One region of the Psychrobacillus sp. INOP01 genome, then DNA from elsewhere that is predicted to be linked to it. Evidence: riboswitches for the same ligand, from Rfam matches in the RefSeq annotation. Region 1 holds a riboswitch; each other region holds the start of a gene.

Region 1 (7,247 bases):
TCCACTTGCTTAGGTATAGCTAAGCCGAATACTGTATCTGTTTCTGTATCAGCATTGTTTAGTTTGCCATCAATTGCAGCGCGAACCATAGTACGAGTGTATGAAAGCTTCATGCGGTTACCAACACCGTATTCTCCACCAGTCCAACCAGTGTTTACTAAGAATACTTGTGCGCCATGTTCGTCAATTTTCTTACCAAGCATTTCTGCGTATACTGTTGCATGTAATGGTAAGAATGGTGAGCCGAAGCAAGTAGAGAATACTGGTTGTGGGGATGTAACTCCACGTTCAGTTCCAGCAAGTTTAGAAGTAAAACCACTTAAGAAATGGTACATTGCTTGTTCTTTTGTTAGTTTACTGATTGGAGGCAATACTCCAAAAGCATCAGCAGTTAAGAAAATAATCGTATTTGGGTGACCTGCTACAGATGGGTCTACAATATTTTCGATATATTGAATTGGGTAAGCAGCACGAGTATTTTCTGTTAATGAGTTGTCAGTGTAGTCAGCAACGCGAGTTTCCGCATCTACTACTACGTTTTCTAATACAGTTCCGAATGATATCGCATCCCAAATTTGCGGTTCATTTTCTCGAGTTAGGTCGATACATTTTGCATAACAACCACCCTCGATATTGAACACACCGTTATCTGACCAGCCATGCTCGTCATCACCGATTAGTTTACGACCAGCATCTGCAGAAAGGGTAGTTTTACCTGTTCCAGATAAGCCGAAAAATAATGCAACGTCTCCAGCATCCCCAACGTTTGCGGAACAGTGCATTGGCAAAATGTCTTGTTCTGGAAGTAAGTAGTTCATAATAGAGAAAATCGATTTTTTCATCTCTCCTGCATATTCAGTCCCACCGATTAAAACCGTACGTTTTTCCATAGATACAATGATAAACGTTTCTGAACGTGTACCATCTACAGCAGGAACTGCCTTGAAATTAGGAGCCGAAAGAATAGTAAAATCTGTTGTATGTGTTGCAAGATCTTCTTGTGTTGGACGGATAAATAGCTGATGAGCGAAGAGATTATGCCAAGCATATTCGTTAATTACTTGAATGCCTAGACGTGATTCTTTATCAGCTCCTGCATATCCTTTAAATTCGAAGATTTCATCTTGCTTGTTTAAGAAGTTAATCATTTTTATATATAGTGCATCAAAAACGTCAGAAGAAATTGGTTGGTTTACTGAGCCCCAATCGATTTTGTCTTTTGAAATAGCTTCATCTACTATATACTTATCTTGTGGAGAGCGGCCAGTATATTTCCCTGTTTCAGCTTTTACTGCACCAGTAGAAGTTAGAACAGCTTCTCCTCTTGTTGTAGCTTTTTCCACAAGTTGTGGCACTGACAATTGGCTGCTAACGTTATTTCCTGCTAACAATTCTTTCAGTTCACTCACAGTATCGATTGAATTCATCTTGAATATACCATCCTTTTTTTATATTTCCCCTAATAAAGAGGAAGTTTTCTAGATATGTGAAATAGTATAACACATTAAAGCAATTAGTCTATACTAATCAAATTAAATTTTTTCTTTTGTGTATAAAATACAAACAAAAATAGTTGACTTCTATTACATACTTACGTATGATGATAAATTGAACGGATACTCTTATCCCGAGCTGGTGGAGGGGTCAGGCCCTATGAAACCCGGCAACCTGTAATTTTTTCATTATTACAAAGGTGCCAAACCTGAGACAAGGTGAAATTCCTTGATTGATAAGAGTGAAAGGTGCTTATGATACTAATACCTTTCCTCATGTATAAATACGTGAGCGAGAGGTTTTTTTATTGAACATCGCCCTTTATCCTTGTGTGCCAAGTCCGAAACGGCTTCAAGTTAACTTCAATGCATTCAAGTTACATTTACTATTATGTGATGTAAATGCATGGAACATTTTGAATGGCTTGACATGGGAATGAGTACCGTATCAATTCTTGAGAGAAATCTCGCGGGATATAGGAGGAATAATCTATGACACAACGTCGATTATTTACATCAGAATCAGTAACAGAGGGACATCCAGATAAAATTTGTGATCAAATCTCTGATGCAATTCTAGATGCAATTTTAGCAGAAGACCCAAATGCTCGTGTAGCATGCGAAACGAGTGTAACGACAGGACTAGTATTAGTTGCTGGAGAAATTACTACATCTACTTACGTAGATATCCCTAAAGTAGTTCGTTCTACTATTAAAGAAATTGGCTATACACGTGCAAAGTATGGCTTTGATGCAGAAACTTCTGCTGTGCTTACTTCAATTGATGAACAATCACCTGATATCGCACAAGGTGTGGACCAAGCTTTAGAAGCAAGAGAAGGCTCTATGAGTGATTCTGACATTGATGCAATTGGAGCAGGAGACCAAGGTTTGATGTTCGGTTATGCTTGTAATGAAACACCAGAGCTTATGCCACTCCCAATTAGTTTAGCGCATAAACTATCGCATCGATTGGCACAAGTTCGTAAAGAAGAAACTTTAGACTATCTTCGTCCGGACGGAAAAACTCAAGTAACAGTAGAGTATGATGAAAATAATAATCCAGTTCGTATCGATACAATTGTTATTTCGACACAACATCATCCAGAAATTACTTTAGAGCAAATTCAAAAAGATATTAAAGAAGTAGTGATCAACCCGATTGTTCCTACAAATTTAATAGATGAAAATACAAAATATTTTATCAATCCAACTGGACGCTTCGTAATTGGTGGACCACAAGGAGATGCTGGCCTAACAGGTCGTAAAATTATTGTAGACACATACGGTGGTTATGCTCGTCATGGCGGAGGAGCATTCTCTGGTAAAGATCCTACAAAAGTGGATCGTTCCGCTGCATACGCTGCACGTTATGTTGCTAAAAACATTGTTGCTGCTGGCCTTGCAGATCGTTGTGAAGTACAACTTGCTTATGCAATTGGTGTAGCTAGACCTGTTTCAATTGCTGTTGAAACTTTTGGTACTGGAAAGGTAGAAGAAGTTGAATTAGTTTCATATATTCGCGAATTATTCGACCTTCGTCCAGCAGGAATTATTAAAATGCTAGATCTTCGCCGTCCAATTTACAAACAAACAGCTGCTTATGGTCATTTTGGTCGAACAGACATTGATGTGCCATGGGAACAAACAGATAAAGCTGCAGCATTAAAAGAAAAAGCTGGATTATAAGTATGAACCAAAAGAGGCTTTCCTATAATAGGAAGCCTCTTTTCTTTGGTAGAAAATAAAATAAAAAAACGTGGAATGATCAAACATTGCGAAGATCGATCAATCTACACAAACTATCGTTATCCCTATTTATTTTTGCAGGGATTTATAATATTGCCCTTTTTCTACATATTCTCGGATAATTCTTTGTACATCAGCTTTATCCTCATCATTTAGTTCGCGTACAACTTTTGCTGGGCTGCCTAGTGCTAATGAATTTGGAGGTATTTTCTTGCCAGGTGGTACGAGGCTTCCAGCTCCGATAAATGCACCTTCACCAATTTCAGCACCATCTAAAATAATGGACCCCATTCCTATTAAGGCACCTTTACGTACGGTACAGCTATGTAAAGTCACTTGATGTCCGATAGTCACTTCATCTTCTATTAAAAGTGGTTTATTTGGACTTTGATGTAGACAGCTTAAATCTTGAATACTGACTCTACTTCCAATAATAGTAGGAGCAACATCCCCTCTAATTACCGTATTAAACCAAATTGTAGTCTCTGGACCGATTGTCACATCCCCTGTTATTGTGACATAATCAGCTATAAAAGCGGAGTCGTCAATAGTAGGGGTTTTATCTTTATATGGATAAATCATTTTGCATACGCTCCTTTTGAAATTAGAATATAATTAATCGTATCAGACATACAGATTGAAAGAAACCAATTACCATGAAATTGCAAGGAAAGAAAAGAGGTTTGTTTATATGTGGAAATGGGAAACAGAAGGAAAGCCTAAAGCCGTAATAGTTATTGTTCACAGTGCTTATGAGCATCATAGAAGATATGCTTGGTTAATTGAAAAATTGAGAAGTTCCAACTATCATATCGTTATGGGGGACTTGCCAGGCCATGGAGAATTAAAAAAATCAAAAACTATTCACGACGAATCCTTCGAACTATATAAGGACTACATTAAACAAGCGATGCAAGTTGCAGTTACGTATGACCTACCAATATTTTTAATGGGTCATGGTCTTGGAGCTACCCTTCTTATAAAAGTTTTGCGTAAACTAGATATTGAATATGCGGGAGTAATACTTACATCACCGTGGTTCCAGCTTGAAAAGCTTCCTTCGAAATGGACGAACACATTAGCAAAATTATCAATACCGCAGAAAATCAACCATGATATTCACTTAAATGATTTAACGAGAAATTATGAAGTGTTTCAACAATTCGTATCAGATCCCACGTATAGAACCTTCATTTCAACAGAGTGGTACAAGGAACTTCAAGCACTTTTAAAATCTGTGAACCAATCGACTATCTCAATACCAAATAAACCTATTCTTGTTATGACTGGAGAGAGGGATAAGATTACCGATACAAATGCTGCAGCTAGCTGGCTAAGGAAGCAGGAGCTTTCTGAATATCAATATAAAGAATGGAAAAATTGTTTTCATGATCTCTATCAAGAACCGGAGCGGGAAGAAATTTTTACTTATTCACAGTCATTTATAAATAATGTACTAACGGACATCGGCTATATTGTTTGAGTTTTAAATCCCATCTACATTACAGTAGATGGGATTTTTGTGGAGAAGCAGAAGAGATATAATTTCTATAAGTTGACGTAACACCTTTTGGTTATATATAATATAACACCTGAGGGTTACATATCTATATTGAAAAGGAGCTATTAATGATGAAAGAAAATTTACCTGATATAACACAGACTGTTTTAGTAGAGGCACCAATTCAAAAGGTATGGAATTATGTTTCAACTGCCGAGGGAATCTCTGCTTGGTTTATGCCGAATGATTTTCAAGCACGGGAAGGACACGAATTTACTATCCAGTCACCATTTGGGCCGTCTCCTTGTAAGGTGCTTGAGATTGACGAACCACATAAACTTTCGTTTCAATGGGACACAGATGGTTGGTTTGTTACATTTCTTTTGAAAGAAAACGGTACTAAAACTGAATTCACACTGATTCATGGTGGCTGGAAAGACGGAGAATCCATTGTTCCGAAAGCTAAAAAGTCGGGTGCAGATGTCCGTGGCATAATGAATCAAGGCTGGGTTGGAATTGTACAAAACAAATTTAAGCAAGTTGTCGAAGCTTAATGAATGATCCCATCAAAAAGGTAGATGTTTTTCAAGCGATTGCTGATCCAACAAGGCGTGATGTCCTTCGACTATTAGCGAACGGAGATAGATCTATTGCAGAAATTTCTTCCCATTATGATATGAGTAGAACAGCAATTGTTAAGCATCTTATTGTTTTAACTGAAGCAGGTTTAGTCAATGGTAAAAAGTTAGGCAGAGAAAAAGTGTATCATTTGCAGCCGGAGCCATTGACGGAAGTAAAGCAATGGCTCGACTATTATGAAAAGTTCTGGAATAACAAACTATCTAGATTAAAGTTCTTAGTTGAAAATGAAGACATAGAAAAATAATAGCTAAAATAACCTCGTCAGTGTTAATGGCGGGGTTATTTTATTTTTGTTTTATATGTACATTTTAACTAAATAATACTTGAAAATAAAAATAATTTATAATACAGTATTAGTGTAATATATAAATAGTACACGAATACACTATGACGATGATAACAAAAAGGAGAGAGAAAATTGAAAGGATTGCTGTTAAAGGAATGGGCTCTTTATAAGTCGTGGCTATTTGTTTCAACATTAATGGGTATTGGGGCTGTCTTAATACTTCCATTAATATTAGAAAGATATCTTTTGACATCTGTATCAATATACGAAATGCGTATAATTCTTTTGTTCTTTATGCTTGGCATTAGCATGATTAATTGTGTCACCCAGTTTCGTACATCTTTGCATGCAGATTATTTGAAAAAAGATATGTGGCTTCATAATTCTCATAAAATGTATACATTAATCGGTGTGAAATTTTTATTTAGTATTGTTATTTATCTTGTAGGAAATGTCATCATTACAACTGCTGGAATATATTTCTTGTCTGAAATACTTGTAGGGAGTTTATTACAACTGTTTGTTTTACAATTGTTATTTTTAATTTTCCTGCTTTTTGCAGGTGTTTTAGTGAATATAGGGTGGCTTTTTGTCTGGACTCTTTATTTAGAAGGTAAGTATTGGATTGGTAAGTTTTCACTCATTACAACGGTAGCTATTTCCTTTTTACTCGTTAGTTTATTATCGAAATTACTAAGTTTCCTGCCGCTTGAAAAAGTTCTGTATCAAGGTGAAATATCCTTAAACTTCATAGAAGAGCATTTGCCCACTTTTACAACAAGTGATTTTAACTTAGATTTAGGTTCCGTATATATTATAGAGGAATTGTTAAGCTGGATAATCTTTGTTTTGTTATTTTGGGGAATTTGTAAATGGTTGGAGAGGGTGGTTACGAGATGACACAGGATTTCACTCGTGATAAACCTATTTATAGCCAGCTAGTTGATTTAATTTGTGGGGATATTTTAAAAGGAAACCTACAGCCCGGAGATAAAATGCAATCCGTTCGAGAATATTCATTGGAGGTTGGTGTTAATGTCAACACCGTACAACGTGTATATAAGGAGCTTGAATCGATGGAGCTAACAGAGACGAAACGTGGGCAAGGTACATTCATCACAACAGACGAAGAGCGTATTTTGCATTTACGTGAGGATATGAAAGTGAAATTGGTCAATCAGTTTCTACAGTCTATTGCAGTTTTTGGTTTTTCGAAAGAAGAGATTGTTCAAACTTTGCAAAGAAAGGAAGGGGCTCAATGATACAACTTCAACATGTTTCGTTTAATTACCCAAGACGGGAAGTACTTACGGATATATCACTGTCGTTTCCATTAGGGAAGACAATAGGTATAGCGGGGGAAAATGGTAGTGGCAAATCGACGTTATTGAAAATAATTGCTGGTATACAAAGACCTCGAAAGGGAACTATTTCTCTTCATAACAAGTCCTTATCTAGAATACATGCAACTGATATTGCATATTTACCTGATACGGATTTGTTTTATAGCTTTTATACAACAAAGGAGCTTTTCGCGTTTTACGCATCTCAATTTGAGGATTTTTCTATGCAGAAG
Region 2 (7,247 bases), 1.3 Mb from region 1:
GTAGAATATCTGTAAAATTTGCATATGTAAAAAAGGCTTCACTTATTGAACTAAAATAAATAATAATACTAATAAGTAAAGCGATAGCTCCAAACTTAAATAGAAAATTAGTACCGCTTTCTTTCAACTTATTTTTCTTTACCACCGCTTGCATAAAGCAAAATCCTTTCCTGGGTCGCTTCTTTCCGTGATAATTCCTTCACGATTTGACCATCATACATAACTAAAATACGATCAGAAATTCCTAGAACTTCATGAATTTCACTTGAAAAGTAAAGACACCCTTTCCCTTTTTCAGCAAATTCACGAACCATCCTATAAATATCTGTTTTTGCACCAATGTCTACGCCTTTTGTTGGCTCGTCGAACAAATAAAGAGCCGAATCCAGCGATGTCCATTTGCCTATAGCAACTTTTTGCTGATTTCCTCCACTCAAATAAACAAGCGGCGTCTCTGTACTACTTGTTTTAATTTGTAATCGTTCAATAATCTCTTTCGCAAAGGACTTTTCTTTCCTTTTATTCATAAATAAGAAACGAGAAAAGTTTTGTAAATTAGGGAAAGATGCATTGGTTTGCAATGCTTCGTGAACAAATAGCCCTTCTTTTCTTCTTTCTTCTGGAATAAGAGCCATGCCTGCTTTTATCGCATCTTTTGGATGCTTTATCTTCAAGGTGTTTCCTAAGATTTCAATAATTCCTTCTGTATGTGGAGAATATCCGAATAACGTTTTAGCTAACTCTGTTTTTCCAGCCCCTACAAGCCCGACAATACCAACAATTTCTCCTTCAGACACTTGAAAAGAAATATTCCTTACTTTTTCTCCATTCGAAACATCTTTAACACGTAGTAATGTATTTCCTAATGCATGTGTACGAACTGGAAAATCTTTGCTATAAGAAGTTCCTAGCATAGCTTCAATAATCTCTTCTTGGTTAGTCTCGGAAGTATTATAGGTCCCTACTAACATACCTTCGCCCATAACAGTTATCCGATCGCAGATTTCAAATACTTCTGGTAGTCGATGAGATATGAATATACACCCTACTCCATTTGCTTTTAGTTTTTTAATAACTGAAAATAATTTTGTAGATTCATGAAGAGATAGAGGTGCCGTTGGTTCATCGAAGATAATAACCTTTGCAGAACTTACAAGCGCACGGGCTATCAATACCAACTGCTTTTCTGCTAGAGAAAGCATAAACGCTGGTTTTTCTACCGGAATATCCTCGGCTTGTAACTGCTTCAAGGTATTCCGTGCTTCGCTATTTAGTTTCTTTTTGGAGATAAACGTATTAGTTCCAGCAACAATCGAATCCAACATTATATTTTCTGCAACCGAGAGCTCCGAAACGATAGCGGTATCTACCTCTTGATATACACAATAAATTCCAAGATCCTTCGCGACTTTAGGGGAACGTATACGTATTTTTTCTCCTTCTAACAAAATTTCTCCCATATCTTGCTCGTACACACCCGAGAGTACTTTCATAAGCGTACTTTTTCCTGCACCATTTACACCAAGTAAGGCATGTACTTCACCTTTTTTAAGATCAAATCCAGCATTTTTCAAGGCATTTACTTTTCCAAATGATTTATCTATAGCCTTCATGGAAAGAAAAGGATTCAGCATCGATTGCTCCTTTCTTAGAAAAAGCTGTCCCATTAAACAGGACAGCTTAAATTCTTTTAAGTTATCTGTTTTCTTCTAATCCTTTTAATTCATCTGTGTAACCTTGATCACTTGCTCCCCAACCTTCAATATAGTCACTTAGTTCACCAGTCGTTACTGTTTCTTCCGGCAATTTAGATGCTTCTACAAAGACTGGTTCTAAAACGACCTTTTCTTCTACATTACCTCCGTTAATTTTTTGATATAAATAACGAACTTGAATACGACCGATATCCTTAGGATCTACTGCTGCCGATGCAACCCATGGACTATTGTCGTTTTGAATCATCTGTAAATCTTCATCACTCATATCGATACTATATACCTTAATATCCGTACGTCCTGCTTGTTCTATTGCTCGAACTGCACCTTTTGCAAACTCGTCCCAAGCAGCCCAAACAGCTGTAATTTCACCTTCATTAGGATATTGCTTTAATACCGCCTCCATTTGTGACTGAGTATCTAAAGCTGTATTTTGTGTTGCTGCACCGAATGTCGCGATTTCTTTAATCCCTGGATTCTCTCCTAGAAAATTCTCATATGCTACTTGTCGTCTTTCCATCGGTGCAAAACCTGCTACCCATATTTTCACGATATTGGCTTCACCATTTGAATCTTCCGCTAGTTTCTTTAACGTCATTTGAGCCATTTTTTCATCGCCTTGTTCTAAAGAAGTTACTCCTTCAACTTCTACTCCAGCATCAAATGCGACAACCGGAATTCCCTTTGCAACTGCATTCTCTACTCCTTGGTTTAGTGCTTCTTTTGTACCATGATCTATTAAAATACCGTCAACTCCTTGATTCACCGCGGCATCCAAATTGGAAGCCATTTTAGATAAATCCCCTTCAGAAGTAAACACTGTTACTGTTCCACCAAATTTCTCTACTTGCTCTTTTACACCTTCAATATATTGAGCTGAAAATGTCCCTAAATTTTGTTGCATAACTAATGCAATTTTCTTACCAGCTAGCGGATTTTCTGCAGCCTCTGTATCATTGTTAGAGCTAGATGACGTAGTTGCTTCCCCATTAGCTTTTGGCTGACATGCAGCTAATAAAACCCCTATAATTAAAATCGTGAATATCAACCAATACTTATTTGTTTTCATAGTCCTTCTCCTTTTTCAATTGAATTTAGTAATTCAGCTGAAATATTTTCAATATAATCTGGATAAATAATTCCTTTTTCCGTAATAATGGCAGTGATATATTTGGCTGGTGTCACATCAAAAGCAGGGTTAAATACTTTTGTATTTGATGGAGCAATAGCCTTGTCGTTAATATTAATAATCTCCTCTGCTTTTCTTTCTTCTATTGGAATTTCTGCTCCAGTATTTATGGATAAATCGAATGTGGAGGATGGTGCAGCCACATAAAATGGAATTCCATAAACGGAAGCAAGAATAGCTAAGTTCAGAGTTCCTATTTTGTTTGCTGTGTCTCCATTTTTTGCTATCCGATCTGCTCCAACAATAATTGCTTCTATTCCTTTTGCAACTATTGTGTGTGCAGCCATACTATCGGTGATAAGCGTCACATCGACACCTGATTGCTGTAGCTCCCACACTGTCAGCCTGCCGCCTTGAAAGATAGGTCTAGTTTCACAGGCGAATACTTCAAACTCTTTACCACGTTCCTTTCCTAGATGAAACGGAGCTAAAGCAGTACCGTACTTTGCAGTAGCAATAGAACCCGCATTGCAAATGGTCATTACCCTGGTTTTATCTTTAAGTAAAGAAAGTGAAAATTCGCCAATATTCCGACAGGACTCCTCGTCTTCCTTATGGATTCTCCTTGCTTCTTCGATTAGTACTTGTTTTGCAATTTGAACATTATCAATATGACTTGCTACGCTTAACAACCGGTTGAGTGCCCAAACCAAGTTGACAGCAGTTGGTCGAGATTCACCCAAGTATGTTGCATCTTTTTTTAGTATCTCTAGAAAATCTATCATCGAATTTGTGTTGTAGCTTTGTGCCTCTCTAGCTAATCCATACGCTGCCGTAATCCCAATGGCAGGTGCACCACGAACTTTCAGGGTAATAATTGCCTCATAAACGTCTTTAAGTGCTTCTAATTCTATATAGACAACTTCATGCGGAAGTTTCTGTTGATCTAAGATTATTAACCTCTTACCGTCCCACTTAATCGATAATGGAATACTCATTTTTGAATTTCTCCTAGCAACTCAATTAATGCATCTATTGAATCAATTTCCTGACGACTCACTATTAATCTTTCTCCTGCTTTAAGAGTTTGTTTTTTTAGTAAAATTCGTTGCTCTTTGTTTTCAATACTATCTAGGTCTTTTACATGTGCCAGTCCAATTGTTCTACGAATGAGCTCACAGCCTGCAAATCCAATTGAATCATGGAATATTTTCTCTAACAAAAATGCATCATATCCCTCTACGTCATTAAACAAGTCGAATTCACTTCGTTTTAAATACTCCGAAAATTTAGAGGAGAAAGTAATCCATGTGTTATGAATATGATCATGTATGACCTCACGTTTTTCGCCTTCTCTGGTAATCGATTGGACTATTAAATTTGCCAAAAACAAGCCTATATCAAATCCAATAGGACCGTAAAAAGCAAACTCTGGATCGATTACTTTAGTCTCTTCTTCACTAGCAAATATACTTCCCGTATGAAGATCTCCATGCAGTAAAGCTTCTGCTTCTGTCAAAAAGCTTCTTTTTAGCTTTGCCACTTCCAGTTTCAATAAATTATTATTCCAGATGGCTTCGACTTCTGACTGTAATCCAGGTTCAAAGTCATTTGTTTGATGATCAAAAAATGGATCCGTAAAGATTAAGTCTTCTGTGATCTTACATAGCTCTGGATTAGAAAATTCTACAACAAGTGCCTTTTTTTCAAAGGGGTGAAGTGCAAAGTCAGAAGTATGAAAAAGTGTTAAAGCTAGATATTCCCCAATATCAGTTGATAATTTAGGGTAGGACTCACCTTTTATCAATCCTTCTCGTGCTATTTTAAGATGAGACAAGTCTTCCATGACCGTGATTGCTAAATTTTCATCTGTTGCATAAACTTTTGGAACTAATCCAACTGCGTATTCTCCATGTTTTTGTAAGGCACTCGCTTCAATCTTTGCCCTTTTCAAAGTAAGCGGCCAACTCTCCCCGACTACTTTTGCATAGGGTAAGGCCTGTTTGATAATAACGCCTTTCCCACTTGCTTGATCTGTTATATGGAATACATAGTTTAGATTTCCATCACCAATCTCTTCGCAAACTAATTGAGCTTCGTTCGAGAATAATGATAATTCTTTTGCAAGTGAAATTGCCGTTTCTTTAGTTAATGATTCATATTGTTTCGTCGCTACTACCGCCATTACTATCTCCCTCTCATTTACAAAATAAAAAACCTCTTTCCAAAAGAAAGAGGCCAAGAATAAGAGATTCTGAACCTCTTATCTCTCAGAAAGTAAACTTTCTGATGGAATTAGCACCGTGCCTTACGGAATTTAACATTCCGGCGCATAAAGCGCCCCGTCTCACAACGGTATTACGGTCGGTTGCTGGGCGTCATCGGGCCATTATCCCTCTGCCTGCTCTTGATAAGAGTGCGGTACAACTATGATGTTTGTTTAGAATCCTAGCATATTAGAAAAAGCTATGTCAACAGTATTTTGAATAAATATAATTATTAAATTTCTTGTTGACAGAATTTTTAATGCATGGAATAATCAATATAATTTACTAAATACAAACTGAATATTTTTTCTTATTTAGAGCAGGTGGAGGGACAAGCCCTACGATACCCGGCAACCGATTCAATTGTGAACACGGTGCTAATTCTTGCAGCCAATGGGCTGAGAAATAAGAAGTTGTTAAACTATTAACCTCTTCTTATTTGAAGAGGTTTTTTTATATTAGGAGTGAAAAAATGAGCGGAATTACGGCGCACTATCAACTATACGGAAAATCTGGTTCTTTTGAAAAAAAAGCGGAAGATATTGCACTTGGATTGACTATTGGTTCTTGGACTAATTTAGCTTTGTTAGAACAGGAACAGCTACAAAAGCATAAAGGATATGTAAAATCCATTACTGAGTTTAAGGATATCCTGCATCCCATTCATCCAGAAAAAATTAAAGGAGAAATTAAAATACTCTATCCTGCAGCAAATTTTTCAACTGATATCCCAGCAATTTTAACAACTGTCTTTGGTAAACTATCCCTTGACGGTGAAGTAAAGTTATTAGATTTAGAATTCGACACGAATATATTGTCCCATTTTCCCGGTCCCCGCTTCGGCATTCAAGGTATTCGAGAAAAATTAGGAGTATATGAACGCCCGCTAATCATGAGTATATTCAAAGGAGTCATTGGAAGAGATATCGAATATTTGGCAGAACAACTTAAACAGCAAGCACTTGGTGGAGTTGATCTTGTAAAAGACGATGAAATTCTATTTGAAAATCCACTTACTTCTTTTGAAACGCGTATTACTACTGGTCGAGAAGTATTGAGGCAGGTGTATGAAGAAACCGGACATCGTACTCTATATGCAGTAAATTTGACGGGTCGTACATTCGAATTAAAAGATAAGGCCAAAAAAGCCCGGGAACTTGGAGCAGATGCACTCCTATTTAATGTTCACACTTACGGATTAGACGTTCTTCAGGAGCTAGCGGAAGACGAGGAAATCCAATTGCCACTCATGGCACACCCGGCTTATAGTGGAGCATTCACGTCCTCAGCATATTATGGGGTTTCAACATCACTAGTTCTTGGAAAACTTACTCGTTATGCAGGAGCAGACTTTTCATTGTTCCCTTCTCCTTATGGTAGCGTTGCACTTGAAAAGTCTATAGCTCTTTCTTTAGGTGATGAGCTAACAAAAATCAGTAAGGTTAAACAATGCTTTCCAGTCCCATCTGCAGGCATTCACCCCGGTCTCGTACCACTATTAATGGATGACTATGGAATTGATAGCATTATTAATGCAGGGGGTGGTGTACATGGGCATCCCGCAGGTGCAACTGGAGGTGGTATAGCTTTTAGGCAGGCCGTATCAGCTGTTTTGGAAGGGATTCCGTTAGAACAGGCAGCGAAACAACATAGCGAACTAAAAACAGCACTTGAATTATGGGGGTGATCATATGAGTAAACTTGTAGTTTTTTGTGACTTTGATGGAACCATTACCAATCAGGATAATATTATGGCAATCATGAAAAAATTTGCTCCACCAGAATGGAATCAAATTAAAGATGATATTTTAGGTCAACGAATTTCCATACGAGATGGTGTAGCAAAAATGTTCTCTCTCCTACCTATTGAGTCAAAAGCAGAAATTATTTCTTTTGTACGTCAACAGGCTATCATCCGTGATGGGTTTAGTGAATTTGTATCCTTTACAAAAAATCATGACATCCCTCTTTACATCGTAAGTGGCGGGATAGACTTTTTCGTCCATAACTTACTAGAGCCATTCGGACCATTTGCAGGAGTTTATTGTAACGAATCCAATTTTTCTAAAGAAACAATTCACATCGAGTTCCCGCATAGCTGTGACGAACAATGTACGAGCCAAGGCTGTGGTTGCT
Region 3 (7,247 bases), 2.0 Mb from region 1:
TGTAGAAATTATCCACATGCCATAGATTTTATTATTTTCTAATGAATAGAAAAAACGCTTAGACAAAAAATATTGTCTGAGCGTTTTTTTAGTTATTTTGTACTTGTGGCACAACATCGTCTGCTGCTTGAGCCTTACCGTCTTGAGACTCATGTAATTTTACCATCGCAAAACGTGCAATTGGTTGAATTACTAAGCTTTCTGCAATAAGCACAACTACGAAGTTACGTGGCCAATTTTGTAACCAATTGCTGAAAATTTCAGGAGTAAAGCCGTTTCCTACAATATCACCAACAAACGTCATAGCGATTGACATTCCTAGTACAGTGAAAAGAATACGGAATAAAATTTTGGAATTGAAGCTGTCTGTTGGACTAGTAAATTTTGCCACCAAAGCTTCCGCAATACTCCCGAAGATAGTTGGTTCAATGATCATAACAATAATCCAAATAATCGGTAAAGCCTTCAGTATGATTAAAAATACTTCTACGTTAAATTCTCCAGCACCAAGAATGACATTAAATGATGTCATAAAAATAACTGTCAATGTAGAAATAATTGTGCCATACAAAAGACCCTCTTTTCCGTTTCTTGGTAATCTTTTTTCTAAATGCATACTTTAATTTTCTTCCTTTCAAAAAGCTTATTTTAGACCTTGGTAATATGCTAATTGTATGAGGAAATACAGTAACGGTTGTGCAATAGTGGATAACGTTAAGGAGGGAATAAACGTCTGGAGTGTCATCAATTTCTATATTTAATATCCTGTTTTAAACCAAAAGATTGTGATTTCATTCGGACTAAAGATAGTACTCAGTTTCCTAAGTGAAATATTAAAGGCTGTTTTCATAAACAGCCGACAATTCCTACTATTAACAGAGACTTCATAAACTACTCTGTATTAAATTCTGTTTTCTTATTAAAACCTCTCCAATAAATTCGGTAATAGGTTAGCAATTGTTTTTAAAGGATCAGTCGATTGTTGTGTTAAACAAAGCATCATTGCCCCTTCAATCGAAGCAGTCAATAATAATGAAATAGCAGCAGCAGTTTCAGCAGAAAAACCATCCGCTAATAGTTTCGTGCAGTAAATATGTTCAATATTTTCATATAACTCACTGCAAGCTTTGCGAACAGGCTCACTCATTGTAGACATTTCACTAACAATGCTGCTAAATGTATAGCCAGTAATAGTACCGTCCTTTTCAAAGCTACTTATTAATGTATCGATCATTGATATTATGGCATCCTTAGTTGATAAATGCTTACTGAAAATAGCTTCTATATCTGTCGTAATTTCTTCTTTTAAAGCGTGTAAGCAAGTAATCAAGAGTTCATCTTTGCCATTTGGAAAGTGATGGTAGAGAGCTCCTTTTGTAACCTTACAGGCTTTTAATATTTCATTGAGTCCTACTGTTTTGTAGCCTTTTTGTTGAAAAAGGATTGTAGCAGTTTCAATCAAGAGTGATTTAGTATCCATAATGGTTTCTCCTCCTAACATACCAACGGGTCTGTTTGTAAGTATAACAAATTTTAAACAACATTCTAGTATTTTGTTTATTGCAATAAAGGATATTCTGAATAAGAAAAGCGCACGCACCCTTCAAGGTCAGAACCTGTTTCTACTGTTTTCGGGTGCTTTCAGACAGACTTTTGCTAAATTATTACCGACTGGCTGGCCATGTTGGAATTCCGAAAAAGTGCTAAATATTTTCGGTGAAACCTCTTTACTCTGCAATGATTCAGCAGATTGTTTATACCCCTTCCCTATTCCCTTCATATAATATGTGGAGGGACGCTATACCTTGGGGTTCCTACATTATAGGATGGGAGGTGTGGATAATGAATTCTTCTACAGGTTTATGGGTCGGTTTATTAGGCATAGTCTTAGGGGTATTAGGTTTCTTTTATGCTCCGCTTTGGTTAGGTGCTGGAGCAGTTCTTTTAGGGCTAGCAGCTTTAGCTTACTCTCACAAGTTAATAGTAGGTTGGATATCTTTAATACTCGGTGTAATTGTTTTAATATTTACACTTTTGTAATAATATTAAATAAAAAGCGTATTGTATTAATATCCACAACGTGTTAAGCTTATTTAAATTTAAAATTTTGATAATTTCATATATTTTTCTTATCCAGAGAGACGGAGGGATTGGCCCGAAGATGTCTCAGCAACCAGCCAAGTCGAGGTATGGTGCTAATTCCAGTAGACGTAAAACGTCTTGCAGATAAGAAGACAAACTTCGATATTTACCTGAGGGTTCTCTTCTTATTAGAGAATCCTCTTTTTTTATTTTAATTGTAAAGGATGAATATTTATGTCAAAGAACAGTATTGATACACAGTTGGTGCAATTAGGAAATCATAGTGATGAGAAAACCGGTGCTATAAATCCACCTATTTATTTATCCACAGCATACAAACATAATGGAATCGGTCAATCTACGGGATACGACTACACGCGAACTAAGAACCCGACACGCGCTATCTTAGAGGAAGGAATTGCTAAGTTAGAGGGTGGAGACGCTGGCTTTGCCTGTAGTTCTGGTATGGCTGCAATACAATTGATTTTATCCCTTTTTCGTTCGGGTGATGAGATTATTGCTCCTGAAGATTTGTATGGCGGGACGTATCGATTATTTAACCAGTACGCAGATTCCTACAATATTCGTACTACATACGCAAAGTTTGAATCAGCTGAAGAAGTAAATGCTTTGATTACAGAAAATACAAAAGCTTTATTTATCGAAACTCCAACTAACCCTTTGATGCAAGAAATCGATATACAACTATTTGCGGATGTAGCAAAAAAGCATAATTTATTGTTGATCGTAGACAATACATTCTTAACTCCTTATTTACAACGACCTATTGAATTGGGTGCCCATATTGTAATCCATAGTGGCACCAAATATATCGGTGGCCATAACGATGTACTTGCAGGACTTGTTGTTACAAAAGGTACTAAACTAAGTGAACAATTGCAAACCAACCACAATGCTGCTGGTGCTGTCCTCTCTCCTTTCGATTCTTGGTTATTAATAAGAGGATTAAAAACACTTCATCTACGTATGAAGCAGCATGATACAAATGCAAAAAAGATTGCAACTTTTTTGCAGAATGAGCCCTCAGTTAAGGATGTTCTGTATCCTGGTATTGGCGGTATGCTTTCCTTCCGTTTGCAAAAAAGTGAATGGGTTGCTCCTTTCTTAGAGAGTCTGAAACTAATTGTATTTGCTGAAAGCCTTGGAGGTGTGGAAAGCTTTATCACATATCCTACTACTCAAACTCATGCGGATATCCCAGAGGAAGAACGCAATGCACGTGGTGTTGACAGTAGCCTGCTCCGTTTCTCAGTAGGAATCGAAGAAGCAGAAGATTTAATCGCAGATTTGAAACAGGTATTTAATACTTTAACAAGTGAGGGGGGCTAACTATTGAGTAACTATAAAGAATCGCTAGAGACTACCCTAATCGTGGCATCTACTCGGGGAGACTCAGAAATAAAAACTGGAGCTGTCAATGTTCCTATCTATTTATCCTCCACTTTCCATCAAGAAGGCTTTGACGATTTTGGACCTTATGACTATAGTCGATCGGGAAATCCTACGAGAGATGCACTGGAAAAAACGATTGCAGAATTAGAGGGGGGCACTAGAGGTCTGGCATTTGCTTCAGGTATCGCGGCTATTTCTTCTGCTTTTATGCTTTTGTCATCAGGAGATCATATCGTGATTACCGAAGATGTATACGGTGGTACCTTTCGTTTTGTTACAGAAGTCTTGCCTCGTTTTGGTATTGAGCATACTTTTGCAGATTTCACTAATATAGTAGCAATTTCAAATGCCATTCAGCCAAATACAAAATTAATTTACATCGAGACTCCTTCGAATCCATGCTTAGGTATTACTGATATTGCTGCTGTAGTAGAGCTTGCGAAATCCAATGATTGTTTAACCTTTTTAGACAATACATTTATGACACCAATGTATCAGCGTCCGTTGGATTTTGGCGTAGATGTCGTCTTACATAGTGCAACAAAATTCCTATCTGGACATAGTGATATTATTGCAGGGCTTGCCATAACACGTGATGAAGAATTAGGTAAGCGTTTGGCGTTTATCCAAAACTCATTTGGTGCTATTTTAGGAGCACAGGATTCGTTTTCTTTAATACAAGGTATCAAAACATTGAATGTGCGTTTTGAAAAATCTGCGCAATCTGCACGAAAAATTGCAAACTATCTAAATGGACATGATTTAGTGGAGAAGGTATTTTTCCCTGGTCTTTCCACTCATCCAGGATATGAAACGCATAACAAGCAATCGAGCAGTGCTGGGGCAGTCCTTTCCTTCCGTTTACCGAATAGAATCATTGCAAAGTCATTTATAGAAAAAGTCAAAATCCCAGTATTTGCGGTAAGTCTTGGCGGAGTAGAATCAATTCTCTCACATCCAGCTCAGATGTCTCACGCTGCAATGCCTAAAGCCGAACGAGAAAAACGCGGTATAACAGATGGTTTACTACGTTTTTCGGTTGGATTAGAGAATGTAGATGATTTAATAGCAGACTTTGAGCAAGCATTAGCAATTGCATCAATACAAATTGAGAAAGTAGGAATTTAAAATGTCAAAACCATTAGTTGTAAATACACCATTCAAAGCTGATCACGTAGGAAGCTTTTTACGACCAGCTCGCCTAAAAGAAGCTCGACAACAATTTGAAAATAACGAAATAACTTCAGATCAATTAAAACAAATAGAAGACGAAGAAATTACAAAACTAGTCACAAAACAAAAAGAATCGGGACTTCAATCTGTTACGGACGGTGAGTTTAGACGTAAATGGTGGCATTTTGATTTCCTCGGTGGATTTGACGGCGTAGAATTTTACGATACAGATAAAGGTTTAACTTTTAAAGGTGTGCAAACTAAAGCCCATGGTATTAAAGTAACTGGGAAAATTGGATTTAGCACGCACTATATGATTGAACACTTTAAATTTCTTCAAGGTATTGCTGGTGATGCCGTAGCAAAATTTACTATACCTAGTCCAAATATGTTATTTTATCGAGCAACTATTGAAGATGGCGTTTATTCGAGCCAGGAAGAATTGTTTACCGATTTAGTCTTTGCATATCAAGGTGTGATTCAAGCACTTTATGATGAAGGCTGCCGTTATCTTCAAATTGATGATACTTCATGGGCAACCACTTTTTCTGAGGAAGGAATTGCTTCCTTAAAAGAAAATGGACTAGAATTGGAAGAAGCATTAGCATTATCCGCACGCGCTATTAATGAATCTATCGCTAAACGCCCTGAAGACTTGCTTGTGACTATGCATATTTGTCGAGGTAATTTTAAATCTACGTATATTACAAGTGGAAGCTATGAGCTAGTTTCGGAAACTATTTTTGCAGGATTAGATGTAGATGGCCTATTCTTAGAGTTTGATGACGAACGTTCAGGCGGATTCGAACCGCTTCGTCACATTAATCGCTCTGATCTATCTATCGTCTTAGGGTTAATCACGTCGAAACATGGAGATTTAGAAGATGCGGATCTTATCAAAAATAGAATTAATGAAGCTACTAAATATGTACCTATAGAACAGCTTTGCTTAAGTCCACAATGTGGTTTCTCATCTACTGAAGAGGGAAATCTTTTAACGGAGGAAGAACAATGGTCAAAAGTTCAGCACGTTATTCAAATCGCTAAGGAAGTTTGGAAATAAAGTGATTTAAAACCTAAAAGTCGTGCATCCAGTTTTATCTGGATGCACCCTTTTTAATTTGATCATTATGTTCATATATCTATCTGCTTTGCTAATTCAACAGATTACATGGTTTTCCCCAATACTACATGTCATGTTTTAGACATGCTGCGCTGGGTAAATAGATAGTAGATGTTATAAACATGAAGGAGGAATTTAACATGGGAACCCAACAGTATGAACACGCAACAGATGAAGTAGTAGAAGAAACTGGAGCATATACATGTGAGGCTGGAATTACTAAAAGATTAAACAAAGGCGATAAATTTCCTTCTTGTCCAGAATCGGAAGTAGCAACTTATTGGAAACACGCAGAAGGACACCATCATAATTCAGGGGAACCAGTAACAGAATCTGGCACATATATCGATGAGGATGGCGACAAATTGGAATTAGCAGAAGGTGCTACATTCCCTAATTGCCCAAAAGCAGGAACTCCTACACAATGGAGACATGCAGGAAACTAAACACGCATAATGAGTAATTAACAGGAACCTACTAAAGCTCGGCACAATGAATATTTAATTCATTAGGCCGCGCTTTAGCTAAGTTACTAGTTCACATATTTTATAAACCTAAATTCTTTGAAATAATTACCTTCATTATTTCATTTGTCCCAGCGTAAATAGAAGCTACTGGAATGTCTCTATATCTTCTTGCAATCTTATATTCTTCCATATAACCATATCCCCCATGCAATTGCATGCAGTCAATCGAAATTTCTCTTGCAGTTTCGGTCAGCCAATATTTGGCCATCGATACTTTAGTAACTACTTCTTTACCTGCAATATGATCCTCAATTAGTGATTCCAAAAATGACTTTCCAAGCTCGATTTTTGTAGCTATTTCGGCTATTTTAAATTGTGTATTTTGAAAGGATGATATGGATTTTCCAAAAGCTTTACGAGACTTTACATATTCCATTGTCATTTCTAGCATATCCTCTGAAGCAATTTGAGCAGAGATTGCTACTACTAATCTTTCCTGTTGTAGTTTCTCCATCAAGTAACCAAAGCCTTTACCCTCTTCTCCGATTAAATTAGAAATAGGAATACGACAATCCTCGAAGTATAACTCTGCGGTATCCTGTGCATGTAAACCTACCTTATCTAGCTTACGCCCTTTCGAAAATCCAGGAGTCCCCTCTTCCACCATAACTAAACTTATACCTTGATGCCTCGGTTCTGCTTTTGGGTTTGTTTTCACTACTACTAAAAATAGATTGCCATTAATTCCATTAGTAATGAATGTCTTTTGCCCATTTAAAACGTAATGATCATCATCGCGAATTGCTGTTGTTTGTATATTGGCCAAATCTGAACCTGCTCCAGGCTCTGTCATAGCGATTCCAGTAATGAAATCTGAAGTTATACATCCTGGTAGCCATCGTTTCTTTTGCTCCTGCGAGCCAAAAGCTTCTATATAGGGAACTACAATATCATTATGCAATCCAACGCCTACAAGACTTGAACCGATT

The links. Region 1 has a riboswitch for S-adenosylmethionine ahead of metK (methionine adenosyltransferase). Riboswitches for the same ligand answer to the same signal wherever they lie in the genome.
Region 2: it holds a riboswitch for S-adenosylmethionine, as region 1 does, so the genes downstream of both, mtnW (2,3-diketo-5-methylthiopentyl-1-phosphate enolase) here and metK (methionine adenosyltransferase) in region 1, are expected to answer to the same signal.
Region 3: it holds a riboswitch for S-adenosylmethionine, as region 1 does, so the genes downstream of both, KD050_RS13720 (methionine biosynthesis PLP-dependent protein) here and metK (methionine adenosyltransferase) in region 1, are expected to answer to the same signal.

Annotation. Positions count from the first base shown of each region.
Region 1 is NZ_CP073315.1:779,360-786,606, reverse strand. It holds gene pckA (phosphoenolpyruvate carboxykinase (ATP)) at 1-1,427, opposite strand, end outside; SAM riboswitch class I at 1,620-1,736, shown strand; gene metK (methionine adenosyltransferase) at 1,986-3,182, shown strand; gene KD050_RS03915 (gamma carbonic anhydrase) at 3,312-3,824, opposite strand; gene KD050_RS03910 (alpha/beta hydrolase) at 3,934-4,725, shown strand; gene KD050_RS03905 (SRPBCC family protein) at 4,875-5,297, shown strand; gene KD050_RS03900 (ArsR/SmtB family transcription factor) at 5,297-5,629, shown strand; gene KD050_RS03895 (hypothetical protein) at 5,804-6,571, shown strand; gene KD050_RS03890 (GntR family transcriptional regulator) at 6,568-6,933, shown strand; gene KD050_RS03885 (ATP-binding cassette domain-containing protein) at 6,930-7,247, shown strand, end outside.
Region 2 is NZ_CP073315.1:2,062,575-2,069,821, forward strand. It holds gene KD050_RS10490 (ABC transporter permease) at 1-154, opposite strand, end outside; gene KD050_RS10495 (sugar ABC transporter ATP-binding protein) at 129-1,634, opposite strand; gene KD050_RS10500 (sugar ABC transporter substrate-binding protein) at 1,696-2,784, opposite strand; gene mtnA (S-methyl-5-thioribose-1-phosphate isomerase) at 2,781-3,842, opposite strand; gene mtnK (S-methyl-5-thioribose kinase) at 3,839-5,029, opposite strand; SAM riboswitch class I at 5,105-5,261, opposite strand; SAM riboswitch class I at 5,419-5,523, shown strand; gene mtnW (2,3-diketo-5-methylthiopentyl-1-phosphate enolase) at 5,584-6,798, shown strand; gene KD050_RS10520 (2-hydroxy-3-keto-5-methylthiopentenyl-1-phosphate phosphatase) at 6,803-7,247, shown strand, end outside.
Region 3 is NZ_CP073315.1:2,730,284-2,737,530, reverse strand. It holds gene KD050_RS13735 (DUF2798 domain-containing protein) at 89-616, opposite strand; gene KD050_RS13730 (TetR/AcrR family transcriptional regulator) at 920-1,480, opposite strand; gene KD050_RS13725 (hypothetical protein) at 1,843-2,040, shown strand; SAM riboswitch class I at 2,127-2,233, shown strand; gene KD050_RS13720 (methionine biosynthesis PLP-dependent protein) at 2,317-3,432, shown strand; gene metC (cystathionine beta-lyase) at 3,436-4,623, shown strand; gene KD050_RS13710 (5-methyltetrahydropteroyltriglutamate--homocysteine S-methyltransferase) at 4,625-5,731, shown strand; gene KD050_RS13705 (hypothetical protein) at 5,932-6,237, shown strand; gene KD050_RS13700 (acyl-CoA dehydrogenase family protein) at 6,338-7,247, opposite strand, start outside.